DNA from 2 places in the Brevibacillus nitrificans genome. Region 2 is predicted to be linked to the other one. Evidence: predicted binding sites of a transcription regulator. Region 2 holds the regulator's gene; the other holds the start of a gene.
The links. Region 2 encodes LexA, which represses DNA repair genes until DNA is damaged. Its sites were predicted from a motif close to CGAACATATGTTCG; they were not measured.
Positions count from the first base shown of each region.

Region 1: the regulator LexA is predicted to act here: its motif matches at 4,376-4,389, upstream of uvrB (excinuclease ABC subunit UvrB).

Region 1 covers NZ_RHHU01000002.1:12,568-28,031, forward strand. Annotated here, with positions in the region: gene uvrA (excinuclease ABC subunit UvrA) at 1-2,305, opposite strand, end outside; gene uvrB (excinuclease ABC subunit UvrB) at 2,321-4,297, opposite strand; gene EDM59_RS01045 (flagellar hook assembly protein FlgD) at 4,476-5,408, shown strand; gene EDM59_RS01050 (hypothetical protein) at 5,466-7,178, opposite strand; gene EDM59_RS01055 (PDZ domain-containing protein) at 7,347-8,615, opposite strand; gene EDM59_RS01060 (S41 family peptidase) at 8,720-10,192, opposite strand; gene EDM59_RS01065 (murein hydrolase activator EnvC family protein) at 10,285-11,484, opposite strand; gene ftsX (permease-like cell division protein FtsX) at 11,510-12,406, opposite strand; gene ftsE (cell division ATP-binding protein FtsE) at 12,396-13,082, opposite strand; gene EDM59_RS01080 (iron-containing alcohol dehydrogenase) at 13,364-14,521, shown strand; gene EDM59_RS01085 (YfcC family protein) at 14,627-15,464, opposite strand, start outside.
Region 2 covers NZ_RHHU01000003.1:335,648-351,111, forward strand. Annotated here, with positions in the region: gene glnA (type I glutamate--ammonia ligase) at 1-292, shown strand, start outside; gene EDM59_RS03545 (hypothetical protein) at 462-1,004, shown strand; T-box leader at 1,079-1,334, shown strand; gene ileS (isoleucine--tRNA ligase) at 1,406-4,483, shown strand; gene EDM59_RS03555 (DUF4269 domain-containing protein) at 4,523-5,122, opposite strand; gene EDM59_RS03560 (DUF456 domain-containing protein) at 5,265-5,750, shown strand; gene lexA (transcriptional repressor LexA) at 5,798-6,421, opposite strand; gene yneA (cell division suppressor protein YneA) at 6,580-6,930, shown strand; gene EDM59_RS03575 (DUF896 domain-containing protein) at 7,012-7,209, shown strand; gene crcB (fluoride efflux transporter CrcB) at 7,295-7,660, shown strand; gene EDM59_RS03585 (HelD family protein) at 7,697-9,940, shown strand; gene EDM59_RS03590 (HesB/IscA family protein) at 10,003-10,305, opposite strand; gene ltaE (low-specificity L-threonine aldolase) at 10,420-11,463, shown strand; gene EDM59_RS03600 (hypothetical protein) at 11,576-11,773, shown strand; gene EDM59_RS03605 (alpha/beta hydrolase) at 11,787-12,521, opposite strand; gene pdhA (pyruvate dehydrogenase (acetyl-transferring) E1 component subunit alpha) at 12,851-13,936, shown strand; gene EDM59_RS03615 (alpha-ketoacid dehydrogenase subunit beta) at 13,940-14,920, shown strand; gene EDM59_RS03620 (dihydrolipoamide acetyltransferase family protein) at 15,011-15,464, shown strand, end outside.

The sequences.
Region 1 (15,464 bases), on a different contig from region 2:
ACCGCTTACCGTGACATACCTCGCAAGGTACGTACACATCAGGCAGGAAGTGCATCTCGATCTTGATGATCCCGTCCCCGCTGCACGCTTCGCAGCGTCCGCCCTTGACATTGAAGCTGAAGCGGCCTTTTTTGTAGCCGCGTACCTTCGCCTCATTGGTAGAAGCAAACAGATCGCGAATATCGTCAAATACACCTGTGTACGTAGCCGGGTTGGAACGAGGGGTACGTCCGATCGGTGACTGATCGATATCGACCACCTTGTCCAGATGCTCGAGGCCGACGATGCGGCGATGCTCCCCTGGCTTGACCTTGGCCCCGTTCAGATCACGCGCCAGCGTCTTCTGGAGAATCTCGTTGATCAGTGTACTTTTGCCTGAGCCAGAGACGCCTGTTACGGCTACAAACATGCCAAGTGGAATCTTCGCATTGACGCCTTTGAGGTTGTTTTCCTTGGCTCCCTCGATCTTGATCCATTTGTCAGAAGGCTTGCGGCGCTCCATCGGCACCGGGATAAACTTGCGTCCGCTCAAATAAGCGCCCGTAAGCGAATCGGGATTCTGCATCACTTCATCGGGAGTACCTGCCGCGATCACCTGACCGCCGTGAATTCCCGCTCCTGGACCGATATCGATGATGTAGTCACAAGCCATCATGGTATCTTCGTCATGCTCCACAACGATCAGCGTGTTGCCCAGCTTGGTCATATGCTCCAGCGTTTTGATCAATCGCGCGTTATCCCGTTGGTGCAAGCCAATGCTCGGTTCGTCCAAAATGTAGAGAACTCCCATCAAGCTGGAGCCAATCTGCGTCGCCAAACGAATCCGCTGCGCTTCCCCACCTGAAAGGGTTCCGGCTGCCCGACTCAAGGTCAAATAATCCAGACCGACATCGATCAGGAAGTTGAGACGCGCCTTGATCTCTTTCACGATCAGGTTGGCGATCTTCGCTTCTCTTTCCGTCAAGTCCAAGCCATCTACAAACTGATGGGCATCCATGATCGACAGTGTCGTCAGCTCCGAAATGCTCCGTTCCCCGACTTTTACCGCGAGACTTTCCTGACGCAAGCGCTGTCCTTTGCAGACAGGGCATGGCTTTTGGCTCATAAAGCCTTCGATTTGCTCGCGGATGTAATCCGAGCTGGTCTCCAGATGGCGGCGCTGCAGATTGGGGATGACCCCTTCATAAGGTACAACGGCCTCACGCACTTGGCCAAATTCGTTCTCATAGCGGAATTCAATCTTTTCTCCCATACTGCCGTACATCAAAATCTGTCTCTGCTCGGCTGGCAGCTCTTCATAGGGCAGGTCCATGCGAATGCCAAAGTGGCGGCAAGCCGACTCCAGCAGCTGCTGATAGTACGTGGAGGACTTCGGCTCCCACGCCCCGACCGCGCCGTCATGCAGAGTCTTGGTCGCATCTGGAACGACCATGTCCGGGTCTACCTCCAGCTTCACACCCAAACCGTCACACTCGGAGCATGCACCGAACGGACTGTTAAACGAGAAGATGCGCGGCTCGAGGTCCCCGATGGAAAAGCCGCAAACCGGGCAAGCGTGCTTTTCACTGAAAAGCAGTTCCTCCTGCTCCATCACGTCGACGATGACTTTGCCATCCGCCAGGCGCAATGCCGTTTCCAGCGAGTCAGCCAGCCGGGACTGCACATCGGGTTTGACGACGATCCTGTCCACTACTACTTCGATGTTGTGTTTCTTATTTTTTTCCAGCTTGATATCTTCCGAAAGATCGCGAATTTCTCCATTTACGCGCACGCGAACAAAGCCTTGCTTGCGGATGTCTTCCAGCAGCTTGACGTGCTCGCCTTTTCTCCCTTGCACCATAGGGGCCAGGATTTGCATGCGCGTGCGCTCCGGATACTCCATCACGCGATCCACCATCTGCTCTACCGTTTGGGATTGAATCTCGATACCGTGATCCGGACATACAGCTCTCCCCACACGGGCATACAGAAGACGCAGATAGTCGTAAATCTCCGTAACCGTTCCTACTGTGGAGCGCGGGTTGCGGCTGGTCGTTTTCTGGTCGATGGAAATAGCCGGCGAGAGACCCTCGATCGAGTCGACATCCGGCTTGTCCATCTGCCCGAGAAATTGACGGGCATAGGCAGAGAGGGACTCCACGTAGCGGCGTTGACCCTCCGCATAAATCGTATCAAAGGCAAGAGAAGACTTCCCCGAGCCGGACAAACCCGTCAACACAACGAATTTGTCCCTCGGGATCACCACATCAATATTTTTCAGGTTATGGGCACGCGCACCCTTTACCACAATATGTTCCAATGGCATGAAAAAAATCTCTCCTTAGAGTTCGGCTTTCAGCTCAAGCACCAAATCGCGCAATTCTGCCGCACGTTCGAACATGAGGTTGCGAGCCGCTTCTTTCATTTCTTCTTCCATTCGTGCAATCACCGTTAAGCGGTCTTTCTTCGGCATCTTCTTGAACTCTTCGTGTGGCAGGTAATCCGCTTTTTCTTCTGCCACCTTGGTTGCCTCAATCACGTCACGTACAGCCTTCTTCACCGTTTGCGGCGTAATACCGCGCTCTTCGTTATAAGCCTCCTGGATGGAACGTCTGCGCTCCGTCTCCCGGATAGCGGCGTTCATCGAGTCCGTCATTTTGTCCGCGTACATGATCACGCGCCCTTCCGCGTTACGGGCAGCACGGCCGATCGTTTGAATCAGGGACCGCTCGTTGCGCAGGAAGCCTTCCTTGTCAGCATCAAGGATCGCCACCAAGGATACCTCTGGGAGGTCCAATCCTTCCCGCAGCAGGTTGATCCCGACTAGAACATCGAATTCACCCAAGCGCAGCGAACGCAGAATCTGCATCCGTTCGATCGTTTTAATATCGGAGTGGAGGTAGCGTACCTTGATCCCCACTTCTTTTAAATAGTCCGTCAAGTCCTCGGACATCTTTTTCGTCAGTGTCGTCACCAGTACGCGCTCGTCTTTGGCAATCGTCGCCTGAATCTCTCCGATGAGGTCGTCAATCTGGCCTTTGATCGGACGCACCGAGATCGTTGGGTCGACCAGACCGGTCGGACGAATCACTTGCTGTACAAATTCCGTGCAATGCTCCATTTCATACGGACCAGGGGTAGCGGAAATGTAAACGGCCTGCTTGATCTTGGCTTCGAACTCCGCAAAGGTGAGCGGTCGGTTGTCCTTGGCGGAAGGCAGACGAAAGCCGTGCTCGACCAGCACTTCTTTACGCGCACGGTCTCCGTTGTACATCGCTCTAACCTGAGGCAAGGTCATGTGAGACTCATCCATCATGAGAAGGAAATCATCCGGAAAATAATCAATGAGGGTATACGGCGCATGCCCCTCCGGTAAGCCCGTTAAATGGCGGGAGTAGTTTTCGATCCCGGAGCAGAAGCCCATCTCGAGCATCATTTCCACATCGTAGCGCGTGCGCTGCTCCAGCCGCTGGGCTTCGAGGAGCTTTCCTGCTTCGCGCAGCTCGGCCAAACGCTTCTCCAGCTCCGCCTCGATGCTCTGCACAGCGAGCTTCATTTTTTCTTCCCGCGTCACGTAGTGGGAAGCCGGAAAAATCGCGACATGATCTCGCTGACCCAGGATCTCTCCGGTCAGTACATCGATGGCTGTGATCCGCTCGATTTCATCTCCGAAAAACTCCACGCGAATAGCCTGCTCGCTCTGTGAGGCCGGGAATATCTCAACGACGTCTCCGCGAACCCGAAATGTACCGCGGATGAAATTGATGTCATTGCGGTTGTATTGGATGTCGACCAGTCGATGCAGGATCTCGTCGCGGCTCTTTTCCATTCCGACGCGCAAGGACAAGAGCAGCTCCCGATATTCCTCAGGAGAACCCAAGCCGTAAATGCACGAGACAGAAGCGACAATGATGACATCCCGACGCTCGAACAAAGCGCTGGTCGCCGAGTGGCGCAGCTTGTCGATCTCGTCGTTGATGCTGGAGTCTTTTTCAATAAACGTATCCGATTGGGGAATGTATGCTTCTGGCTGATAGTAATCGTAGTAGCTGACGAAATATTCAACGGCATTGTTCGGAAAAAACTCCTTGAACTCTGCACACAGCTGCGCCGCCAGCGTCTTGTTATGCGCCATGACCAAGGTCGGCTTGTTCACCTGAGCAATCACCTGGGCTGCCGTGAAGGTCTTTCCCGTACCTGTCGCACCCAAGAGGGTCTGGTGCCTCTTGCCCGCCTGAATACCAGCCACCAGTTCAGCTATGGCAGTCGGCTGGTCACCGGACGGCTGATACTCCGATACCAATTCAAAACGCTCCATTCCCTCGTTCATCTCCTCATTACAAAAAGGTTATCTATTTCCATTATAACACAATACGTGCAAAAATAAGCCGAAATTCGAACAAATGTTTGTCTTTACCCCTCGCACCCTTTTTCCGATACTGATAGTGGAAGAACATGCCCGCACGGAAAGACCCGTACAGGAAGGGAGTCTCGACATGTCTGATAACACTACCGTAAGCAATAGCTCAATGGTGCCTGCGCACCTCAGTTATAAAGGAAAAAAGGAATTTTCCACAGAGCTCGATAACAATGCGTTCATGAAGCTTCTGCTGGAGCAGCTGAAAAACCAGGATCCCATGTCTCCAATGGATAACTCACAGTTTATTCAACAGACGAGCATGATGACCATGGTGGAAAAAATGACACGGATGGCAAGCTTGATGGAACAATCCAACAACAGCATGCTCACCTTGGAAAAATACGAGTCTCTGGTCGGTAGAACGGCTACCTATGAACTGACCACCGCTGATGAAATTACCGGCGATACCTCTACAGAAACCAAAGAGGGCGCCATCCAAGCTGTCTATATGGACAATGGCAAGATCTACTTCCGTCTCGAAAACGAATCGAACCCGATCCCGCTGGCAGACATTAAAGGGCTGGAGTCGCAGGGCATGACCGGAAATGCACTGGACAGCAGCCTGAAATACATGGATATGATCGGCAATACCATCTCCTATAAAGCGACCACGCAGGTCGACAAAGATGGCAATCCGGCTACAACAGACGATGTCACTACCGTAGACGAAGTCAAAAATGCCGTGATCACAGGCTTTAGCATGAAGGATGGCACGGCCCTATTCCAGCTGGACAACGGCAATACGGTGAAGCTGGATGAGATCGTGGGGATGAGCGTCAAGCCGGATAATCAGGCAATGAGCAACTCCCTCCAGTACGCCCAGATGATTGGTTACACCATTACTTACAATGATCCTCAAACCAACACTGACGGAAGCACCTCTACAAACAGCCTAAATGGTGTGATTCAAGCCGTCAGCATGAAAAACGGACTAGTCGAATTCGTGCTGGAGGATGGGAAAAAAGTGTCCCTCAGTCAAATTACCGGCTACGAAGCAAAAGCCGTTTAGTTTAAACCAAACAAAATCCGCCCTCTTCCCTCAGGATGAGCGCGGATTTTTTGTTCTCTATTCTTTTACGATGACCTGCCCAGTCCCTGCATCCAGATGAACAGTGAGATCAACCTTGCTCTCTACCCCGCAGAAGCAATGGGCTCTCGACTGGCGGAAAGAAAGGTCGTATCCCAGCTTCCACGAAATCGCCCCTGACTGCAAATCCGTCTGGTGAATATACGTGAGCTCCAGCGGGTACGCCTTCAGCAAGCGTTCGACGGCCCCTTGCTCCATCAGTGCCTTCGTTCGGGCTGGGGCGATGATTTCTGTCGGCCTGTTCATTTGGATCTGAATCACTTTTCCCGTAGCAGAATCCACGCGCAGCGTATACATGCCATCCTCTACAGTCTGGTCGGCTTGATAGACGGGGAGTCCATTGATCATCAGATCGGCGGTGATTAGCGTGGATTGGTCATTTCCCACATCCCGCACACGCACCTGGCTGGTTCCTGTAGGCAGGAGGCGTTTCAGTGTCGCTTCCGCTGCGCTCCAGTCCCTTGCTTTATCTGTCTTCGCGCTGACATTGGTGCCATCGCTCATCTCGAGTCGAAGCAGCTGGCCCGTTTTAGCGTCCGTCTCCACGAGAACATGCAGGCGTTCATTCGCTTTTACACCCGCAGGGATTTGCCCCATTTGAAACCTCTTGTCCTGATCGGCCGTTCCCTCTCCAAAATGTCCCCAAATAAACAGGCGCCGCTCCTGCCCATCGCCGTATGCTTCCGTGTAGGTTGCCAGTGGCAGCTTCTCAGGCTCCACGCGCAGCAGTTTCCGCACGATGTCTTTCGCTTGCGCCTCTGACTGAGCCACCCACTTTTCGCCTGTTCCGTTCACCGAAATCGTTTTCGCAGGCTGCAGCTGAGCAGGAGACGGATTTCCCAATCGTTTACCCGTAAAGGCATCCAGCGCGCTGCCCGTATGCGACTGTGTGATGACGCCATCTTTGACCACGTAGGCCAGTTTGGCTTGAACGGGGTCGCCCAAGCTGTATTGGCTAGGGAGTAAATAGATGAGCTCCAATGGATGGCTTTCCTTGTACTTTTCCACAGCTTGCTGAGCGGATATGACGTGATTGGGGGCTGGGAGAGCGCTCAAGCTTATTTTTTCATAAAGCCTGCCATCAAACATTCGAAAGGAAATGATTCTGCCTGCAGCATCGAAGGAAACGAAAGCGTCATAGGCGTCATCTAGGACCACGTTGTTTACGGTTCTCACCAGTCGAACTGTCGTGAGCGAGGACTCTCGTGTAATTTCTTTTGGCTGGTATGCGCTGCCGCCTGCTTGCAAGCCTGCCACAAATGCGGACGCCTTGGTTTTTGCCTGCTGATCGGTCATGGCGACAGGCTTTGGTGCTGCTTTCGGCTGCAGATTCAGATTCAACAGCTTCCCTGTCGTTGGATCAAATATAGCTCGATCCGTAGACGTTTCTTTTTCTGCTGCCGTTGCTGCAAATATGACTTGAACACCGCTTACTCCAGGCCCATCGACATCTCCACCGAATGACACCATGCGCTGGGATAATTCCGGAATCAGCCGTACGAGCTGCTGGACGCCTTTGGCCACTTCGACTGGAACAGGTACAGCAGCAGCTGCTGCAAGCGTACTTGACGCGAGATTTTCTGCTTTTGCATAAGGTGTCGGCATCATCGGTGAAGTATACAGACTCACAGCCGCTAACGCACCGGTAAGTACGCACAGGGCAGGTTTACGAATCATTCCCACGATCAACATTCACTCCCTCTTTTTTCCTCTACGGTTGAGACGCACGATCGCGGTTTTTGTTTCTGAATAAACGGGCTATTCCATAAAAATATTTCTATCGACAAATTTCACCCTATATTGAGCAAAAGAAAAAGAGCAACGATGGCTCATCGTCACTCCCGTTCTTGTTCTAACCCTCTATGCACCTATATGCAGCTTTTCCAATCGCTGCTTGATCAGCTCTACAACACTTGCGCGCTTTAGATCTACGTAAACACTCGTGCGGGCATCCGGAACGACGATGATGCCCAGCTGATGGTGATTGCCTGCATAAACGGCGCACTGCACAAATTTCAGCTCGCCATCATGCGTCAGAACCTCCATTTTGCAGAAGGCCGAATTCGCCTGTAGAGCGGGGTAGAGATCTTCCTTATTGCGAACGTTGATCCCATTCACTTTTACAATAATCTCCCCAGGTACGATACCAATCTCCTCAGCAGGTGTATCAGGGATGACTCCCATGACCTTGATCCCTCGTGAGGACTGGATAAAGTACGGGGTGCGCTTTCTCTCCTGCACCTGACTGATGTAGAACAACGCCTCATGCCCCACAATGGCAAACAAGGCAGCCAAGAGCATCAAAGGAGGCAACCAAATGGCGAGCGCGGAAAGCCCCAGTAAAATGACGGAGTAAAGAGCTAGCTGCTTTGCGATCTGTGAAGACTTCTGTCTGGGCGTCATGGATTGTGTCATATCGGAAAACCCAGTCACTGTCGGCAAAAGCATCAAGCCAAATGTGGACGCTTCCGGCCAAAATAACGGCCAGCCTGGAAAGATCGATCCGCTTATCGCTCCGTTATCCATTTGAACAAACATGACGAGCGGAGTCAGCCAAAAGGAATGCAGCAGGTACGCGCCGACAATTCGCCCGCGCTTCCCTTCTACGAAGAGTGGCGAGGCATCCCGACCGCCATTCCAACGAACGAGCATGGCTTCCATCAAGTGCATGATCGCGACCAATGCCAGAAGAGGAAGCGGTTTTGCCTGTCCAAGCATCTCCCACAAGGGGCCGATTACCGGAACCGTATTTCCAACATGGATGATTTGCGCAAAGCCGTTTAAAATCGTCAGCAAGCCTGCCGCATACGCGAAGCAGAGAAAACGTAAACGGATCAGCGCCATCACAATCGCCAATCCCCATAGTAACCACAAATCCTGCACCTGCACGACGACTCCAAGAGCGCCCGCAAGCACGGAAATCAACAAGCCCGCCGTGATTCCCATCCCTACCGAACGGATCGTCTGGAGCAACGGCGATTGAATACGTACTGCGAACAGTTGCCTTTCCAGATTCATCTGCCGTCGATAATGCAGATAAATAAAAATCAGGAACAAATAAAAAATCGGATTGAGAAAAATGGCAGCCAATCCGTACACAATGGAGAGCATGTCTGCCTGTATCGCCAATTGTCTCACCACCTCAAAAGGAAAAAGAAAAACCACGGCATGTGATTTACCGTGGTTAACCATTTCTACGGATGTCAGGGAATTCCCTGCCTCAAAGGGTTGGATTATTTTGGCTGACTGACGACCTCCAGCGCTTTTTGCAGCTGCAAATCGTTTTCTGGTTTGCGCATAGTCTCACGCAAGCTGTCTTCCAGCTGTGTGCGAGTTGCTGCATCCACTTTTCCGGTCGCCGGCAGCTTGTGCGCGGTCTGGAACTGCTTGACCGCCTGCTCTGTTTTCTCGTCGAAGTATCCATCATCCCGACCCGGGGACAAATTCAATCCTGTGAGAATCAGCTGCAGGTTTTTCACATCGTTTCCTGCCATGTCGCGAGCCAGCTCCTTGTCTGCTGGAAGCTGAGTGGCGTTGAAGTAAGCAGGCTGCGTGACCTTGAAGTCAGGCTCGATTCCTTTTTTGTGAATCCAATCGCCCTTCGGTGTCAGCCACTTCGCGATCGTGAGCTTCAGCTGGCTCTTGTCCGTCATTTCCATGGTGCTTTGGACAGTACCTTTCCCGAAGCTCTTCTCACCGACCAGCTTGTAGTTGCCGCTATCCCGCAGAGCACCTGCCAAAATCTCAGAAGCGCTGGCGCTGCCGCCGTTGATCAGAAGCGAGATCGGATATGGCTTCGCTGCATCTGTCGTCGAGCGATACTCTTCTTTTTGTTGGCCGTGTGCTCCGTATTCGATTTGGACGATCAAGCCCTTTTTCGGAACGAGCACTTCTCCGATTTCTTTCACCGCGAGCAAGTAACCACCCGGGTTGCCGCGCACGTCGATGACCAAACCACCGATGCCCTGTTTCTCCAGGCTCGCCAATTGCTCTTTGAAATGCTTCGCAGTATCTGTAGAGAATTGGGTGATGGCGATCACACCGACTTTTACACCGTTCTTGTTAATGATTTGACTGTTGACCGTTTCGATCGGAATATCATCCCGTACGCAGACAATGTTCAGCGGTTCTGCCACGCCTGCACGCACGACTTTCAGGACAGCTTTCGTCCCTTTAGGTCCACGAATTTTGGTCACAGCCTCATGCAAGTCCAGTCCTTCCAACGATTCACCGTTTACACTGATGATCTGGTCGTTGGGGCGCAGCCCGGCACGCTCCGCTGGCGAGTCCTTGAACGGAGATACCACCGTTACTCTGCCGTTTTGCAGCGTCACTTCTGTCCCAATCCCTTGGAACGTCGAATGCAGAGTCGATGTAAACTCTTCTGCGGATTGTGGATCCATGTAGTCACTGTACGGATCTTCCAGAGAGCCCACCATGCCGCCGATCGCACCCTCTACCAGCTGGTCCGTGGTAACATTCTGGATGTAGTCCTTCTTGATCGCAGAGTACGCCTCGTACAGCTTTTTAAACTCCTGCGGATACTCTGTACTGCTAGGTAATAGGGTGCTGCTTGATGCTGTGAGCGACCCACTTTGACTCGCGTTGGCATTTGCCGATGTTTTCATCATCGACATGGTCAAAAAGCTGCTGGCCACCATCGAGACGAGTACAAGCGCAAATACGGTACGTCCCTTCCATTTCACTTCGCGTCACCATCCTTTGTGCTACCGGCAAAAAGATATGCTGCTAGTGTATGCTATTTCCGCTAGCGATATTTGCGAGACCGGATCTTCTCTTACTTGAGATACGGCATCGGATTGACAGCAACGTCGTTCTTGTAGACCGTAAAGTGTACGTGGTTACCAGTTGAACGACCAGTAGAACCGACCTCAGCAATCTTTTGCCCTCTCTCTACTGATTGTCCCACAGAAACCTTAATTCCGCCCTCCCTAATATGTCCATAGAGAGTGGTAATTTCTGAGTTGTGCTTGATCATGACCGTATTACCGAAGCCATTGGAATAGCCTGCAAAGATTACTACCCCTGCTGCTGCAGCCATAATCGTGGTACCTTTTGGCGCTGCCATATCAACACCATTATGCCCAGCTGAGCGCCCTGTAAACGGGTCGGTACGCATCCCGAAGCCGGAGCTGAAGCGGAAGCTGCCGTCCGCTACTGGCAGACCGAGCTTTCCGCCTTTATACCCACTGGAGCTTGTACTCATTGCACGGACACGTTCTGCGTATTTGGCCGATTCCTGCTTGGTCAAGGTGAGCAGCTGCTGTCCGTATTGCTCCAGATCTTCTTCCAGCGCATCTTCTTTTTTCTTCAATTCCGCTTTGACCACGAGACTTTGCTTGTACTGCTTGTCCAATTCGGCTTTGAGGCTTTCCGCCTGATCAAACATGTCTACATACACTGTCAGCTGATGGTCAATTTCTTGCTTTTTCGTTTCAATCGTCTGTTTATCACGTATGTTGTCTTCCAGAATGCGTGTGTCCTGCTCCAGAATCATTTGCAGGCCTTCCATTCGAGTGAGAAAATCCCCGAAATCAGAAGAACCGAGCAGTACGTCGAGATAGGATACATTTCCGCGTTCATACATGGACTTCACACGTGTTTTCAAAAGGGTTTCCCGCTTGGCGACGCGATCCTTTGCTTCATCGAGCTTGTCCTGCGCCTCCGCTGCCTTTTCCTTTGTTTCATCCATTTGCGTTTCGAGCTTGTCCAGCTTTTTCTGCGTCTCGTTTCGACGCAAATCGATCTGCATCAGCTCGGTTTGCAGGTCTTTTTGTTCTTTTTGCACGGCGTTAATCTTCGCCTCTACCTGCTTCACCTGCTGCTGCTGACTCTTTTTCTTGGCTTGAATCTCTTTGAGCTCCCGATTGATTTTATCCAAAGATGCCTTGCTCGCTGCCCAGGTCACATTTGTCGGGATTGCAGATCCGGCTACCAGACCGGTTATCAAGAGTGCCAATATAATCTTCTTCCTCATGATACTCCTCCCACATTCTCCTGAATTAAACCCGCAAGAATCGGCGAACCGACACCAAGCTGCCCCAGATGCCAATAAATGCACCAATCGCAATCAGAGCAAGTGCCACTTCATAAACGAGCGGGAACAGTGGCAACAGTTTGAACAGTTGGGCAGCTTCAAAGCTTGACTGAATCGCATCCAGCAAATAGTAGTAGCCAACTGTCAGCATGGCCGTAGGAATCAAAGCACCCAGAACTCCCATCAGGAGCCCTTCTACAAAGAACGGCCAGCGAATAAACCAGTTCGTAGCCCCGACCAGCTTCATGATCTCAATCTCACGGCGACGAGCGACAATCGTCAGCTTGATCGTATTGGCGATCAGGAACATGGCGGTAAAGCCAAGTCCGATGATAAAGGCAATCCCTACATTGCGGACTGCTCCCGTCCAGGCGAACAGCTTTTCAACCGTTCCTTCCCCATAATTGAGGTTTTTCACGTACTGCAGCTTTTTGATCTGTGCAGCAACTACGGATGTGTCCTTTGGATCCTTGGTTTTTACGACAAAGGTATCCGGCAAAGGATTGTCCTTTTCCAGTCCTTCAAACAAATAAGCCTTTTCCCCGAGGCTTTCTTTAAATTGCTTCAATCCTTCATCTTTCGGGATAAACGTGACCGACTCCACCTTGTCGATCGTCTTGATGTTCTGCTCGACCTGTGTGACGTTATCCTTCGTTGCCAAAACATCGAGGAATACACGGATTTCCACCTGTTTTTCCACCGATTGAGCAAAGTAGTTGACGTTCATCGCTAGGACGAGGAAAACTCCCAGAATGAAAAGAGTAATGGTAACGGCACTGATTGAAGCGAACGACATCCAGCCGTTCCGACCGAGGTTTTTTACCCCTTCACGGACGTGGCGCCCCAGCGTTCTAATCTTCATAACCGTATTCCCCTCTCTGCTCGTCACGGGCAATTTGTCCCGCTTCAATCGCGATAACGCGCTTTCTCATGGTGTTTACAATTTCCCGGTTATGCGTTGCCATGACGACCGTCGTGCCGCGCTGGTTGATTTCTTCAAACAGCTTCATGATCTCCCACGACGTCTCCGGGTCCAGGTTTCCGGTCGGCTCATCGGCAATGATAATCCCAGGGCTGTTGACCAGCGCACGTGCCAGGGCGACGCGCTGCTGCTCCCCACCGGAGAGCTCGTTTGGAAGCATTTTCGCTTTGTGCTTCAGCTTCACCAAGCCCAGTACATCCATCACGCGGGGCTTGATCTGCTTCGGATTGCTCTCGATAACCTCCATGGCAAATGCCACATTTTCAAATACCGTGAGTGTCGGCAACAGTTTGAAATCTTGAAATACGACGCCAATGCTGCGGCGTACCAATGGAATTTGTCTTTCCTTGATCCGGCTTACGTTGAAGCCGCCCAGAAAAATCTGGCCCTTTGAAGGCTTTTCTTCGCGGTACATCAATTTGATAAACGTGGATTTCCCGGCACCACTGGGACCCACGACATACACGAATTCACCTTTTTCAATGCGAATGTTTACACCCTTGAGCGCACTTGTGCCGTTAGGGTACGTTTTCCATACGTCAAACATCTCGATCATGCCCATCACATCCTACAATGTCAGATCCATCTATCTCTTGATCTTTTAAATTTCGACGAAAACCCAAACCTTCTGCCATCCACTGCCGCTCTATCCTGCGTATCGACAAAAACAGCGGAAATTTCCATCGTACCTATTATACCACCCTGTTTCGCGTATGGTATCCACTAAATCTCTCATTTCTTGTCGAAACCGTTTTAATTCGCACATCGCAGCCTAGCCTGCTTTCTGTTGCGTGGGATACAATAAAAGAAGTTTGATTTCGAAAGGAGCCATGCACGATGAACAACTTTGTTTATCACAATCCAACAGAGCTTATTTTCGGGAAGGGCCAGCTTTCCCTCTTGCAAGAAAAGGCCAAACAGCTTGGGTCCACTGTCCTGATTGTTTACGGTGGCGGAAGCATCAAGCGCTCCGGTTTGTATGACAAAACCGTTTCCCTGTTGCAGGATGCAGGTTGTCGCGTGCTTGAACTGCCTGGTGTAGAACCAAATCCTCGCCTGAGCACGGTAAAGAAAGGGATCGAGATTTGCCGTCAAGAAGGCGTCGACTGGATTCTCGCGGTAGGCGGCGGAAGCGTTATTGACGCAGCCAAAGCCGTAGCAGTGGGTGTTCCCTATGAAGGCGATGTGTGGGACTTCTATTCGCGAGTCGCACAGCCACAAGCAGCTTTGCCGCTGGGAACGGTACTGACTCTCGCAGCTACCGGCTCTGAAATGAACCGCGGCAGCGTGGTGACCAACTGGGAGACGCAAGAAAAGCACGGAGGCACGACTACCTTCCCGACGTTTTCCATTCTTGATCCTGAAAATACATTCACGGTTCCCCGCGATCAGACGATTTACGGAATCAGCGATATCATGTCACATGTATTTGAACAATACTTTAGTCATACACCGGAAATTCCTTTGCAGACACGCTTTGCCGAATCGATCCTGAAAACCGTTATTGAAAATGCAGAGCGCGTGCTGGAAAACCCAGAGGACTACGATGCGCGTGCCAACATCCTCTATTGCGGGACGATGGCCCTGAACGGAACGCTGCCTGTTGGTGTTGAGACGGATTGGGCGACTCATTCTATCGAGCATGCTGTCAGTGCTATTTACGACATCCCGCATGGCGGCGGACTGGCGATCATCTTCCCGAACTGGATGCGCTACGTTTATCGTGAAAATGTGGCCCGCTTCACTCGCTTTGCCGTAGAAGTATGGAATGTCGATCCAACCGGAAAATCAGATGAGGAAGTCGCTCTCGAAGGTATTGCTGCGGTAGAAGCCTTCTTCGCACGTATCGGCGCTCCTACTCGCCTCGCTGACTACCAAATCGGCGATGACAAGCTGCAAGTGATGGCGGAAAAAGCAACGCCATTTGGTCCAATCGGAAGCTTCAAGAAGCTGACCAGCGAAGATGTAGCGGAAATCCTGCGCATGTCGCTTTAAAGAAACCCAGCATGCAGAAAACCTCTTTCGTGACCCAATCACGATGAATCGATACATGCGAAAAAAGCCGAACCCCCATGAGGAGTTCGGCTTTCTTGTTGTTTTTTAATAGGGTCCCCAGTTGATCGCAACACCGATCATGACGAAAATAATCGACAAAACCGTCCATATCGCTGTCAACGGGAGCATAAACTTCAGCCATTTGCCATAGGAGATACCGCTGATGGCGAGAATACTCATCAGCACCCCTGACGTCGGATTGATACAATTGACCACGCCTTCTCCCAGCATCAGCGCTTCTACAGCGACCTGACGTGTGATGTTCATGAGGTCGGACAGCGGCGCGAGGAGCGGCATCAGCATGACAGCTTCCCCTGAGCCGGACGAGATCAGGAAGTGCAAGGCAGCGCTTCCCAGGAACATCCCTACCGCTCCTGCCATCGGCGATAGCGACTCCAAGAGGGTAGCAAGTCCATACACGATGGTATCCAGGAACTTTCCGTCCTCCAAAATAACCGTGATCGAGCGAGCCATCCCCACGATCAGTGCACCATAAACGAGGCTTTGACATCCTTTCAAAAAGGTTTTGGCGATGTCATTTCCGCTCATTTTGTTGATCAAGCCTACACCAATCGCAATAAAGATAAAGATTCCAGCCATTTCGTTGACGTCCCATTTGAACAGAATGGTACATGCAATAAAGGCAATTAACACAGTCCCGGTGAAAGCCAGCGTCAGCTTGTGTCGCAGGGTAAAGAGAATGTTGCTATCCAGATCTCCCGCAGCTGAACCGCTATCGGACGGGAAAGGAGTGATGCCCAGAATGCCTTTGGAAGGATCCTTCCGCAGCTTACGAGCATAACGGATAATGTACAAAATGGTCACGAGTACAAAGGAAAGATAGATGATCGTTCGATAGCCGATCCCGGAGAACAGCGGAAGC
Region 2 (15,464 bases):
TGTTATGCTGAAAGCTGGTTTGGATGGAATCAAGAACAAGGTAGAGGTACCACCAGCGATTGACCGCAATATCTACGTGATGAACGAGCAAGAGCGCGAAGAAAACGGTATTTCTAACCTGCCTGCTACTTTGAAAGAAGCGATCGAGTGCCTGAAATCTGATCCAGTGATTTGCGAAGCGCTGGGTGAGCATGCGCTGCTGCACTTCATCGAAGCAAAAGAAATCGAGTGGGATATGTTCCGCACACGCGTCCACGCTTGGGAGCGCGAGCAGTACATGAGCACATATTAATTAGCCAAAACCCCTTGTGCCACTAGGTGCGAGGGGTTTTTCTTTTTGTTTGGCGAATTAACTCCCTCGTTACATATAGGTTAACTTTCGATAGCAGACAGCCATTTGCGATTGGCTTAGTATGAAAATGCCCATTGTAAGAGCTTGTCTTATTCGTTGGTGGAACGCCATGTGCGATGAAAGTCGCCCGCATGGTGTAGGCTCGTCCGAAAACCGTACTAGGTTAGGCGAGAATAGCGAAGATGAAGAAGCTCCTTCTTTAACAGATGACGTGGAGGTGAGCATTCGACCAGGTGGAAATGCCGTTCAGATTACGGCGAGCTTTAACGAGGACATAAAAGGATTCCGACTGCAGTACGTCAGTTTGAGCGACGGAGTGTACAATGATTTTGACATCACAGATTTGGAGGTTGGAATCGGCACGTACAAGTGGACAGAAGACGGTAACGATCACGTGACGTCAACGGTGACCAAGGACACGGAGCCGAATGGCAGATATGATATCTACAAATTCGAACGGCCAGATGGATCATTTTACGAATTATGGCTGGACAATCAGGGAATCACCATCTCCGTCATTTTCAGTACGCCATATGACCTCGATGATGAGACATTCCGCTCTTATGTCGAGATGCTGATTGCTGATCCTTCCACCCACTTGATGGTAACGGATGAGGCTGGCAATACCTCGAACGACCTGCTGCAAGAATAGGAGACGAGACATCCAAAAAGAAATTTGACAACGTATAAAAAGTATTGTAAAAATGATGTAACCAATTGAACGAACGAAATTCATTGACGAGAAAGAGTAAGCTATTTCCTTGTTCCCCAGAGAGTTGGCCATGTGCTGAAAGCCAACGTTCAAGATGTAGCCGAAAATCCTCTCCGAGAAGGAAGGCTGAAGTGTGCAAGTAAGCTGACCCGGGATCCCGCCGTTAAAAGGGACGCGTATGATGGTACGTAGTAGAGTGCTGAAAAGTCATGGCTGCCATGATCTTTTTGGAACAAGGGTGGTAACGCGAGAGTAAATCTCGTCCCTTAGGGGGCGGGATTTTTTTGTTTTTTTCGGGTCCATTCTCCATCACATTTCATTTGGGAAAGGATGGCAGTCAGATGAAAAGCGTGGATGTGAAAGAAAAAGCGAGGGTTCGTGAGCTCAGGGTCTTGAACCAATGGAGGCAGGACAATACCTTCCAAAAATCAATCGAAAATCGGGAAAGGAAACCCAGTTTTGTATTCTACGAAGGTCCGCCAACCGCCAATGGACAGCCACACATCGGTCATGTCCTTGGTCGGGTGATCAAAGATTTCATCGGTCGATATAAAACGATGGCAGGGTATCGGGTTGTCCGTAAAGCGGGCTGGGATACACATGGACTCCCCGTAGAGCTTGGGGTGGAAAAGCAGCTGGGGATTTCGGGTAAACAGGAGATCGAAAACTACGGAGTAGAGAAGTTTGTAGAAAAATGCAAGAGCAGTGTATTTGAATACGAAAGGCAATGGCGTGAACTGACAGAGGGGATTGCGTACTGGACGGATATGGATGACCCCTACATTACGCTGACCAATTCCTATATCGAGAGTGTTTGGCATATCCTGTCCGAGATCCACAAAAAGGATTTGCTGTATAAAGGACATCGCGTGAGCCCCTATTGCCCGGATTGTCAGACGACGCTAAGCTCGCATGAAGTAGCACAAGGCTATGAAGACGTGAAAGATCTGAGTGCGACAGTGAAGTTCCGCAGTAAAAAGAATAGCGACATCTTTCTTGCGTGGACGACGACACCTTGGACACTCCCCGCAAATGTGGCGTTGGCGATCAACAAAGATCTCGACTATGTACGTGTACAGAAAAATGACGAAGTGTACGTGGTAGCCAAAAATCTGGTGGAGTCTGTTCTAAAGGATGATTTCGTCATCTTGTCTACGCATAAAGGTGCAGAATTCATGGGGACTCCGTACGAACCGCCGTTTGCCTATATCCATGTGGATAAAGGCCATATCGTAGTGGCTGCAGACTACGTCAGCGATAAAAGCGGTACGGGTATTGTCCATACGGCCCCAGCTCATGGGGAAGACGATTACCGGATCACACGCCAGCATGACCTGGATTTTGTCAATGTAGTTAACCTGGCAGGCCGTTATACCGATCAAGTCACTGATTTTGCAGGACGCTTTGTCAAAGAGTGTGACGTAGACATCGTGAAAGACTTGGCTCATCGTGGCTTGTTATTTTCAAAGGAGCGCTATGAGCACAGTTACCCGTTTTGCTGGCGCTGCAAATCTCCGCTGCTTTATTACGCGATGGAGAGCTGGTTCATTAAGACGACGGCGATCAAAGAACAGCTGATCGAAAACAATCGAAAAATAGAGTGGTATCCGGGGCATTTACGGGACGGTCGATTCGGTAAATTTCTCGAGGAACTGGTAGACTGGAACATCAGTCGCAACCGCTATTGGGGAACCCCACTCAACATCTGGCTCTGTCAGGATTGCGGATGTGAGTATGCACCCGGAAGTATAGACGAACTGCGCCAGAGGGCCATCGAACCGGTCGATGAGAGCATAGAGCTGCATAAGCCTTTTGTGGATGAGGTAAAGCTGCGCTGTTCCTGCGGTGGTGCGATGGAAAGAACGCCAGAGGTCATTGATGTGTGGTTCGACAGTGGGTCGATGCCATTTGCTCAGCATCATCATCCGTTTGGCAATGAAAAGGATTTTCAGGAGCAGTATCCGGCTGACATGATTTCGGAAGGGATTGACCAGACGAGGGGATGGTTTTTCAGTCTGCTGGCGGTATCCACCCTCTACAATGGCAAGGCACCGTACAAAGCCGTCATTTCAACCGGTCATGTACTGGATGAAAACGGTCAGAAGATGTCCAAAAGCAAAGGGAATGGGATCGATCCGTGGGAAGTAATCGATGAGTTCGGTGCGGATGCGTTTCGCTGGGCACTCTTGTCAGACAGCGCGCCTTGGAGCAGCAAGCGGTTTTCCAAACGCATCGTAGCGGAGGCGAAGTCAAAGGTCATCGATACGATCCAGAACATCCACGCCTTTTATGCCATGTACGCCTTGCTGGATCAATATACTCCCGCGCCTGATCCGCAGGCAGTCACCAACGAATTGGACCACTGGGTGCTATCCCGATTGAATTCTACCTTGCTGCAGGTGGAGAAAGGTCTTGAGACGTACGATTTTATGAACCCGGCAAAAGAGATAGAAGCGTTTGTGGATGACCTGAGCAACTGGTACATCAGACGTTCCCGTGATCGTTTCTGGGGCACCGAGATGACGGAAGACAAACGATCTGCCTACCAAACCCTGCATCAAGTTCTTGTGACCCTAGCTCAGATGATTGCTCCGTACACGCCCCTGATTGCAGATGATATCTATGGCAACCTGGCAGGAGAGCAGAGCGTCCATTTGTCCGACTATCCAAAGGCGAACACGTCTGCCATCGATCCGAACCTGGAGCAGGAGATGGAAATGGCACGGCAGGTTGTCGAGCTTGCGCGAAACATCCGAAATGAAACGGGGATCAAGACGCGCCAGCCATTGGCAGAGCTTTTGCTGACCACGGAACGGGTGTTTCCGCTCGATCGCTTTGCTCCCATCATCAAAGAGGAAGTCAATGTGAAAGAGGTAAGATTGGTAACAAGCGAGGCAGGCTTTGTTTCCTATCACTTCAAGCTGAATCTAAAACAGGCAGGGAAAAAATACGGAAAGCTCGTAGCGCCGATCCAGGAATTATTGAAAGGACTGACAGATACAGAGGCTGCGCAGGTAATGGAAGAAGGAGGCGTGAACCTGACTGTAGAGGGGGAACAGGTTCGAATTCCTGTGGATGAATTGATGGTCGAAAAGCAAGGGAAGCAAGGATTTGCATCGGCTTCGGGCTATCAGCTGCAAGTCGCTTTCAATACGAAGCTTACGGAGGAGCTAAAACAAGAGGGGCTCGTCCGGGAAGTGATTCGTGTGATCCAGGATTATCGCAAGAAGCTCGACTTACCGATCGAAAAAAGGGTGTCCCTTACACTGGATGCAGATGAGCAAGTGAGAGAAGCGATCGAGCGATTCAAGCAGGTGCTTTGGAAAAGTGTATTGCTTGCTGAATTACGCTATGGGAATGAGCAGGATATGGTAGCATTCTCGTTAGGGGATTCGAGCGTACGTCTGCGTATCGAGTAGTCGAGGAAGCTATATCGAATCAAAAGCGACAAGCCGAGCTCACGCTTCTAGCGGATGAGATTGGCTTGTCGCTTTCCTGCTGCCCAGCATGCGGAACAGTTCTTCTTGAGAGTAAGTCTCTAATTCGAAGAGGGCTTGATAAGGATCAGCACCCGCGATCGCGAAGTAAAGGGCAAAGGCAGGCTCTGTCTTGATGCCTTGCTGCTTGAGCTTGCGAATCTCTTGATAAGCGTTTGGACCGCCCATTTCCAGGAGTCTCGCTTCAATAACCATGTGGCGATACGCATTTTGCTGTTCAACAGGAACAGATTGCGCAAAGATCTCAAAGAGAAAGCCTTCTGCAGAAAAACGGATAACGCTGGTAGGGACTTTGTTTACCAGGAGGCGAGTCTCGTGATATCCATCCCATTCCCCATAGAATGCACGGACACTGGCATCAAACTGCTCGAGATCGTCGCTCGTACAAATAATATCGAGGTCGCTCTCCGCAATGTCGATGTCCAAGGGAATGGTGCCGGCAAGAACGGGATCGTAGGCTTTCAGGTTCTCCATGACACGTGTTGAAGTGAGCGCATCCCAAGCAGCGCGTTGTTTGGATGTGCCTGTTTGTAAATAAGAAAGGTCACGCCAATTTTTCATGAATTGCCTCCATTTTGTATCCATCTGCACATTTTGGGTAACGATCGTAGGGAAGGGCAGTTCTTTCATTGTAGTAGGGAGCGAAACAGAGTGCAACGGAAATGAAAATCACACGTATACCTTACAGAGAGGAGTGGGAGCTGTGGATATACTGTTATGGATTGTCGTAGTAGCCTTGTTTGTACTAAGCATTGCGGGGATCTTTCTGCCGGTTTTGCCTGATACGATTCTGCTGTGGGTAGGCTTTCTGCTCTATCACTTTTTCATTGCAGATCCAGGAGCAGGACTGCCTTCATCCTTCTGGTGGGGGATGGTTGCCCTCAGCGTGCTTTTATACGGAGCGGATCTTTTAACCAACATGTACTTCGTGAAAAAATACGGGGGCTCCAAGTGGTCATCCGTAGCTGCTGTCGTGGGGATTCTAGCGGGGATCTTCCTGTTCCCTCCGTTCGGAATGATCATCTTGCCATTCGTTTTCGTCGTTCTCGTGGAGCTGTTTATTCAAAACCAAACACTGGAGAGAGCGGTTAAAGCGGGCTTTGGTTCGTTGATTGGTTTTTTGGGAAGTGCAGTCGTGAAAGTCGTTTTGCAAGTGGCGATGATCATCTGGTTTTTCATCGCGAGATAACAAAAGAAAAAAGACAGCCTCGGCTGTCTTTTTTCTTTTCTTGCGTATTAATGAATCAAGCGATAGACGCCGATGACTTTTCCCAAAATAGAGACAGCATCCAAAATGATTGGCTCCATCGTCGCGTTCTCCGGCTGGAGGCGGAAGTGATTCTTTTCTTTGAAGAAGCGTTTGACAGTAGCCTCATCTTCTTCTGTCATGGCGACAACGATATCTCCGTTGTTGGCGACATGCTGTTGACGAACGATGACGTAATCGCCGTCGAGGATCCCTGCATCGATCATACTGTTTCCGGAAACGCGCAGCATGTACACCTTGTCCGATGTAACGATATTCTCTGGCAGTGGGAAGTACTCTTCTACGTCTTCAATTGCCGTAATGGGCTGCCCGGCTGTTACTTTCCCGATAACAGGGACACGAACAACGGAATCTTCAAAATCATCTTGAAAGCGATCTTCCTCAGACAGAAGCTCAATCGCGCGAGGCTTGGTAGGGTCGCGGCGGATGAGGCCTTTCTTTTCTAGGCGAGCTAAGTGTCCGTGGACCGTAGAGCTGGAGGCAAGACCAACGGCTTCACCGATTTCACGCACGGAAGGGGGATATCCTTTATCGCGCACTTCTTTGCGGATGAAATCGATGATGGCTTGCTGTCGATTGGATAGTTTTGACATAGAAGACACCTCTATTTTCTCGAACATATTTTCCTATATTATACCATGGGATCTTGCGTTCGACAAACATAAGTTCGATTTTTTATTGACATGAACGTATGTTCCCATGTATGATGATAACAAGAAAACAGAACGTACGTTTGTAGGAGGGAATAATGATGTCTGTTATGACTGTACATAATCGATTTGCGAAAAAGGAAACGCGCCGAGCAAGGGTGGGTATTACCCGCGGACAGGCTATTATGTTTGTAGTGAGCTTCTCTCTCTTTTTTTACTTGCTGACCGAACTAGTGTTTGCTTCTGATGCGAATGCAGTCCTCCCTGTAAAGGAAGTAACCGTCCGTGAGGGAGACAGCCTGTGGAAGCTTGCGATTCGTTATCAGGAAGAGGCGCAGATGGAAGTAAATGAGCTGATTCTTGCGATCCAAGAGGTAAATGAGCTGGAGAGTGTCATCATTTATCCTGGACAGACCTTGAAGATCCCCGTTTCATCCGAGCAAGGATTGTGAAAGCTTGCCTGATCTGCTTGCGTAGTGTCCTCGTTATGGTATAATGGAGCGGCATTACTTACAGGTGGGGAGGAACCAGTAGTGGTATCTGACGCAGAAATCAAACGCATCAACGAATTGGTGAAAAAGTCCAAGGAAGTTGGGCTAACCGATGAGGAAAAACTCGAACAAAAAGCTCTTCGTCAAAAATACATCGATGCCGTAAAAATGTCGCTGCGTGCGAATTTGGACTCGATCCGTTATGTGGAAGACCTTGAAGAAAATGGACGAAAACAGTAAGATAACATGTATTGATAGCACAGACATCCTCGCTTGAAGCTGGGGTGTCTTTTTATTCCGAATTGAGGTAAAGGAGAGCGGAAAAATGACGTGGCTGGCAGTAGCGATTGGAGGAGCTGTTGGTTCAGTTATGCGTTATGGACTATCGCTATTGGCGAATCTACCAGGATGGCCACTGGGGACATGGCTTGCGAACATACTCGGATCTTGCCTGATCGGAATCCTCTCTGTTTGGGGGAAAGAAAAAGGAGGCCTTTCTCCGGAGCTCTATTTGTTGTTCACAACAGGTGTGATGGGCGGATTTACGACCTTTTCTACTTTTTCTCTGGAAGTGGTTACTTTCTGGGGAGAGGGACAAGTGATTCGTGGAATCCTTTATGTATTGCTAAGTGTTGGAGTCGGATTATTATCCTGTTTAGCAGGGATTTGGCTAGCTCGACAGTGGACGTAACGCTATTGGATGAGTCGAATGAGAGGGGGGATGGGTATGAGTACCCAGCACCGGGAATATGAACAGGAACAAAAGAAGTTGGATGATACCATCGCGATAATTGACAGTGAAATCACACAATTACGCGAGGACATTCGCGAAGCTACGGATGATTATGTCAAACAGGTCGTCAATTCAAAGAAAGCCAAAGAATTGCGCTACCTGGAAGACCATGGACGTGATAAGCCTTATTTCGGGCGTGTTGATTTCATGAAGGATGAAGTATACGAGCTGGACCAGGTCTATATCGGCAAACGGGGGATCGTCCGCGGTGACACCTTTGATTCTGTCGTCGTGGACTGGAGGGCACCGATTGCGAGTCTTTATTATTCCGGTGAGAGCAAGGAAGCCTTTTACCGGATGGGTCGAGAGATTGTGCGTGGAGAAGTCACTTTGAAACGCAATTTTGCGATGGAAGACGGCAAAATTACCGGTATCTACGATGGGGCGGTCAAAGAAACCATTCATCGGGAAATGGGAGACCCGGATGACTTCCTGCAAGAGGGATTCATCGATGAGTTTTTGGCGGCCAACCTCAATCAGGCAAACGACAGTCGTCTGAAAGATATTGTCGCGACCATTCAATCAGAACAAAATGACATTATCCGGGCAGAAAAGGAACGGCCAATTGTCGTGCAAGGGGTAGCTGGTAGCGGAAAGACAACGATTGCTTTACATAGACTTTCTTATCTCATTTACAATTATCAGGACACGATGCTTTCGAAAAAATTCATGGTGTTCGCTCCGAACCGGATGTTCCTAACCTATATATCCGACGTCCTCCCAGAGCTCGGAGTCGATGATGTCCAGCAATCAACATTCGTTGACTGGGCGGCACGGCTTGTCAAACCGCTGCTCCCGAAAGGCTGGAGAATTACTAGCCCGGATAAACCGCTACAGCTGTTCTTTGAAGATGGTCAGGATGAGCGTGAGCAGGAGCTTGCCCGAAATCGTCTACGCTTTAAAGGCTCGCTTGCATGTAGGGATGCGCTAGAACAATACATTCGCTTCGTGATTGAAACGAGGATTCCCTTTAAGAAGCTAAGCTTCCAGTATAACAAGACCAAACAGGTTTTTACGATTAGCGGGGAGTTCATCCGCCAAAGCTTTCTCGAGCAATTTGCCAATCTGCCGTATCAACGCCGGCTCGATGCATTGCGCAAGCATCTGAAGCAGGAGATGAACAAGCAGATGTTCGCCCACCTCCGCGAGCTGAAAATAGATCTAGATAAACAAGGTCTTGCGAAGTTCGAAAAAATGCTGGAGCAGATTTTGGAAACGTACATGACTTCTTTTCCGCAGCTCGATGTCTTCGCGTCGTACAAGGAGATGGTTACGGATGAAAGTCTCCTCCGGAAGCTGGTAACGGCTGAGGTAGACGATCAGGTGTTGCTGGATGTCTGCCAATCCTCTCGCAATCTGTTCGCGGATGAACGGCTCGAGGCGGAGGATATTGCTCCGTTACTGTATTTGCAGCACATTGTTGAGGGAATGAACAAGGCTGAGCATTTCGATCACACCGTTATCGACGAAGCACAGGATCTGAGTGCGTTGGAGATTGCCGTTGTGTCTTTGGCTACCAAAAATCAATCTCTCACGATCGTGGGGGATATCGCCCAAGGGATCCACTCCTATCGCGGTATTCATGCGTGGGAGGAGCTTACCCAAGGAATTTTTCAAAAGCTTCGCCCTTCCTACTACACGCTGTCGCAAAGCTATCGCTCCACGATCGAGATCATGAAGTGCGCAAACGAGGTGCTGCGCCAAATCGAGCTGCCGGAGACTGTACTCGCAAAACCGGTACTACGGCATGGAGACAAACCGATAATGGCAAGTCCAGCCACGAGAGAAAAGCTGTGGGAGGATGTTGCCAAACGAGTAGAGGAATACCGCGCTCAAGGCTTTCAAACCATTGCCATCGTGACGAAAACGATCGGAGCAAGCAAAAAAGCGCAGAAAGGCTTGCAAGGCAAAATCGAGGATATGACGCTGCTGAGCAGTAAAGATAATCAGTTTCCCGGTGGTGTCACTGTCATGCCGGCTTATTTGACAAAGGGATTGCAGTTTGATGTGGTTATCCTGTTGGATGTGGATCAATATACGAACTCGGAATGGGATGCCAAGCTGTTGTACGTAGCGATGACCCGCCCTGTTCACCGACTGGTTATGACCCACGTCGAGGGCAGTGTGCCACCGCTTTTGTGTGACATGCCCGCAGCGTTATACGATCGGGCAGAATAAGTGCAAATAAAAAATCCCCCTGCAATGTCTGTAGGGGGATTGCTGTTTTGAAGTCGTGCCGATTAATGATCGCCCGTGTTTCCTTTCGAAGGGTTCGTGATCACAAAGCCTTCTTGTGGCAGGTACAGGTAGTCCAGAATGATTCCGTCCAAGAGGGGCTCGTCTTTTTTCACAATGACATCGATTTCTTTGTCCGTTTCGATTACTTCGTCTTCTTCCGTCGGCTTGTCCAGCGCGAGACCGTAGTGCGCATGGTCACCATGTGCGTGTGTGATATAGACGCGAAGCTTCAGATCCTTGTCTTCCTCTTGGTCGATGATGGTTTTTAATTGTTTCGCTGCATTGCGCGTAATTTTCACTTTCATCGGGCAGGACTCCTAACCTTTTATGTATGTTTCCATTCCATATTAGCAAAGAGGGAATTCCCTATGCAATGTTGAAAGTTCAGTGAACAAGGAATGCAAAAGGGGAGAGAAACCATGAAAAAGATTGATTTGCGAAGTGACACTGTAACGAAACCGACCGAAGCCATGATTCGAGCGATGGCGGAAGCAGAAGTGGGAGACGATGTATACCGGGAAGATCCCACCGTCAATCGCCTGGAGGAAATCGCAGCGGAGCGTTTGGGGAAAGAAGCAGCGCTGTTTGTCACGAGCGGCACCCAAGGCAACCAGGTAGCTGTTTTGACACACTGCGTAAATGGAGACGAAGTGATCGTCGAAGCCGAATCTCATATTTTTTATTACGAAGGCGGCGCGATGTCCGCACTAGCGGGTGTCCAGACCCGGACAGTATCAGGCGTGCGCGGTGCCCTGCGAGGCGAGGACGTCGAGAAAGCGATTCGTTCGACTACCAATATTCATTTTCCACGGACAAAGCTGATCTGTCTGGAGAATACCCATAATCGCGCGGGCGGAGCAGTTGTGACCCCCGAACAAATGAAGAGCGTGTACGACGTGGCACAAAAACATGGCATTCCGGTGCATTTGGACGGGGCACGCCTGTTCAATGCGGCAGTTGCACTCGGTGTAGACGTTCAGGAATTTAGCCGGTATACCGACACGGTACAAATTTGCCTGTCAAAGGGGCTTAGTGCGCCAGTGGGTTCCATCATTGCCGGGGATCGGGCCTTTATCGAAGAAGCGAGATGGTGGAGAAAGAAATTGGGCGGGGGGCTGCGCCAAGTCGGTTATTTGGCTGCACCTGGTATCCTCGCTTTAACGGAAATGACGGATCGTTTAGTCGAAGACCACGACCGCGCCAAACAGCTCGCGGAAGGATTCAGAAATCTTTCTTTGGAAGTCGCTCCCGTCGATACGAACATCGTCCTAGTCAAAACCGACTCGATCCGCGTCCCTGCTGTTGAGTTCCTCAGGCTACTCAGCGATAGAGGGGTGTACGCCGTTGACTTTGATGAATACATGATCCGGTTTACGACGCATCGCCATATCACGGAGAATGACATCCAGTATGTGTTAGAAGTCGTGGAATCTTTGATCGCTGGTGTATCTACAGCGCAATAGCAAAAGCGGGGCAGCTCCGATCTGACCATTTGGTGAGGTTGGGGCTGTTTTGTTGTGTAAATCCGCTTAACCAAAGCAATACTATAGCTATCCAACATAGGGGAAAAGAGGGATGGACATGATATCGGCCAAAGATCGAGGACGAATTCAGGCGCAGATGCAGCGCGACGAAAGCAAGATCGTCAATATCGTATTAAGTGATGCCCAGCAGGTGGCGGGAGAAATCGAAAAAGCCACCCACGAGGGCATTTTCATGGTGGATGGCCGTTATTACGGTTATGACAGTATAAAAGAAATCAACGGGCTGTAAAGAAGCAGCCATACTACAGTTTGGGGGCAGGGAAGAAGTGGCGAAGGCTGTCCGGTAGCTCCTTTTGCCACAGCCCCCAGACGTGATTACCGGGCTTTTCCCGGTAGGACAGCTCTGCCTGCTTGGACTCTAGGAGTTGCTTGGCTTCCCGGTTCCATTGAACAAAGTCGAAGGTACCCATATGCGTTTCTACAGCGAGCTCATCCAAGCCGACCACCATCCAAATTCGCAGCCAGGACAGGCTGGGTGCATTTTGCAGCTGATCGAGGGTTGGCTGGAAGAAGGCACCGGACAAAGCCAGCACCCGCGTAAATACCTCAGGGTGATCCAAAGCGAGATGGAGAGAAACCGTGCCGCCTAAAGAGTCGCCGGCCAATATGCGTGAGGCGGGATCACGACGAACAGGATAACGCTCTTCGATAAAAGGGACGAGTTCCTCTGTAAAAAATCGTTTGTACGCAGCGTTGCGCGAGCCCACCGGCGAGTATTCGCTGGTACGCTTGCTTCGCTCGACGGAGACGCCTACGATCAGGAAGGGCTCGATGCCTTCCTCCAGAATTAACTGGTTTGCGATCGTCGCGATCCGCCCCATCGTAAAGAAGTCATTTCCATCCTGGCAATACACAACCGGATAGGAAAGCAGCTCATTATAGCCGGGCGGCAGATAGACTTTCACAGAGCGTGGAGTGTCCACATGGATGCTGGGCACTTCTTCTTTTATGATCGTTCGCTTAACATATTCGGACATGAATTCCACCACCAAAATTTACTTTTTCAAAAAGAAAGTCCTTGAAATAAACTGATACAGCTACTATAGTAAATGATAACAGAACGGAAATAAACCCTGTAATATCAATACTATAACACATTGAACAGACATTTTGTCTGCAGTATAACAGGGTGTGCAGGAAAATTTGGAAACGGATTTTCTGCATGTTCCAGCTGTTCTTTTCCTTTTCTTACAGGGTATCCACCGGCAGGATCCATGATTCTTGACTGAACGGACAGTCGACCGATCAGTCTCGTCCAGGAAAACCTAGCCAAGGAGCCTTTAATTCCAGTGACGAGGTGAATGAGATGAGCGTAACCACTGCTGTTGAACAAACAGAGAACAACGCCCCGCTGCAAATTCTTGCTCCGGACGGAACGGTTGTTCGTCCTGACTTGATGCCTAATCTCTCCGATGATGAATTGCGTGAACTGATGCGTAAAATGGTATTTACCCGTGTATGGGACCAACGCGCGATCAGCTTGAACCGCCAAGGCCGTTTGGGCTTCTATGCACCAGTAGCAGGACAAGAAGCGAGCATGATCGGTTCTGAAGCGGCTTTGTCCAAAGAAGACTTCATCCTGCCAAGCTACCGCGATATTCCGCAAATGGTATGGCATGGTTACCCAATGCACAATGCGTTCCTGTATTCCCGTGGACATATTGAAGGCGGACGCATTCCTGAAGGCGTAAACGTTCTCATGCCACAAATCATCATCGCAGCACAATGTACGCAAGCAACGGGTGTTGCTATGGGTTACAAGCTGCGCGGTGAAAAACGTGTAGCGATCAACTACTTTGGTGACGGTGCGACTTCCCAAGGTGACTTCTACGAAGGGATGAACTACGCAGGGGTTTACAAGCTGCCGGTTATCTTCTTCTCGCAAAACAACGGCTATGCGATCTCCCTGCCGTTCGAAAAACAAACAGCTTCCGAAAACATCGCTGTTAAAGCAGTTGCTGCAGGTATCGCAAGCGAGCGCATTGATGGTATGGACATCATGGCTGTCTACTACGCGGTTCAAAAAGCAAAAGAGCGCGGCGTAAATGGCGAAGGCGCTACCTTGATCGAAGCACTGACTTACCGTTATGGTCCACACACCATGGCTGGTGACGACCCAACTCGTTACCGTACAGGCGAAGAGCAAAGCGAGTGGGAGCTGCGCGATCCATTGATCCGTTTCCGCAAGTTCCTCGAAACAAAAGGCCTGTGGAACGAAAAAGACGAAGAAGCAGTCATTGAAGAAGCGAAAAAAGCAGTTGCAGACGCGATCAAAAAAGCGGACGAAACTCCGAAAATGAAAGTATCTGAGCTGATCGATGTAATGTTCGAGACACTGCCACCCGCATTGGAAGAGCAAAAGGCAGAATACCTGGCAAAGGAGTCGAAATAAGCCATGGCACAAATGACAATGGTTCAAGCCATTACGGACGCGATGCGCGTTGAGTTGAAACGCGACGAGACCGTACTTGTCTTCGGGGAAGACGTAGGGAAAAACGGCGGGGTATTCCGTGCGACAGAAGGGCTGCAATCCGAGTTCGGCGAGCAGCGCGTATTTGACACTCCTTTGGCTGAGTCCGGTATCGGTGGACTGGCTGTAGGCTTGTCCATCAACGGTTTCCGTCCAGTAGCGGAAATCCAGTTCTTTGGATTCGTATTTGAAACCTTCGATGCGATCGCTTCCCAAGCGACTCGTATGCGTTACCGTTCCGGCGGACGCTTCCACAGCCCAGTGACTTTCCGCTCCCCATTTGGCGGTGGCGTAAAAACTCCTGAGCTGCATGCGGACTCTCTGGAAGGCTTGATGCTGCAAACGCCGGGTCTGAAAGTGGTTATCCCTTCCAACCCTTACGATGCAAAAGGTCTGTTGATCTCCGCGATCCGCGACAACGATCCAGTTGTTTTCCTGGAGCACATGAAGCTGTATCGTTCCTTCCGTCAAGAAGTTCCAGAAGGCGATTACAGCATTCCACTGGGTAAAGCGAATGTAGTTAAAGAAGGAACAGATGCAACCATCATTACTTATGGTGCAATGGTGCACACCAGCTTGAAAGCTGCAGAAGAAATTGAAAAAGCTCGTGGAGCAAAGGTAGAAGTAATCGACCTGCGCACCATCAGCCCACTCGATATCGACACCATCGTGGAGTCCGTAAAGAAAACCAACCGCGCAATCGTTGTGCAGGAAGCGCAAAAAACTTCCGGCGTAGCAGCGGAAATCATCACGCAAATCAACGAACGTGCGATTCTGCACCTCGAAGCTCCCGTTCTGCGTATCACTGCACCGGATACCGTTTATCCGTTCGCACAAGCAGAAGACGTATGGCTTCCAGATGTGAAACGCGTTGTGGATGGTTTGACACAAGTGCTGGATTTCTAATTAACCAAACATAATCGGCGGAAAGATGTGAGCTTTCCGCCTTCTTTTGGCAGAGAAAATATGGCGAAGAGTTTATAAGGAGGAGATATCGTGAGTCGTTTTACATTCAGACTCCCGGAGCTCGGCGAGGGCATCCATGAAGGCGAAATCGTCAAATGGCACGTACAGCCGGGAGATTCCGTAGAAGAAGACCAAGTCATTATGGAAGTGCAAAATGACAAGGCGGTTGTAGAAGTACCATCGCCTGTGAAAGGGAAAGTCCTCGAACTGAAAGTAACAGAGGGTACTGTGTCTGTAGTAGGTGACCCGCTGATCGACTTTGAAGTGGAAGGCGAAATTCCTAACCTGCCAGACCACGGTCATGGCGAGGCTCCTGCGGCTGAAGCTCCAGCAGCACCAGCAGCTGCTGACAAAATGGAACCAGGCTGCGATATCGGCTCCCAAGTGAGTGCGAATGCGAACCAAGCATTGGAAACTCCTATGGCTCAAGCAACTGCGACAGCTGTAGCAGCTCCAATCGATCGCAAGCATGTTCTCGCAACTC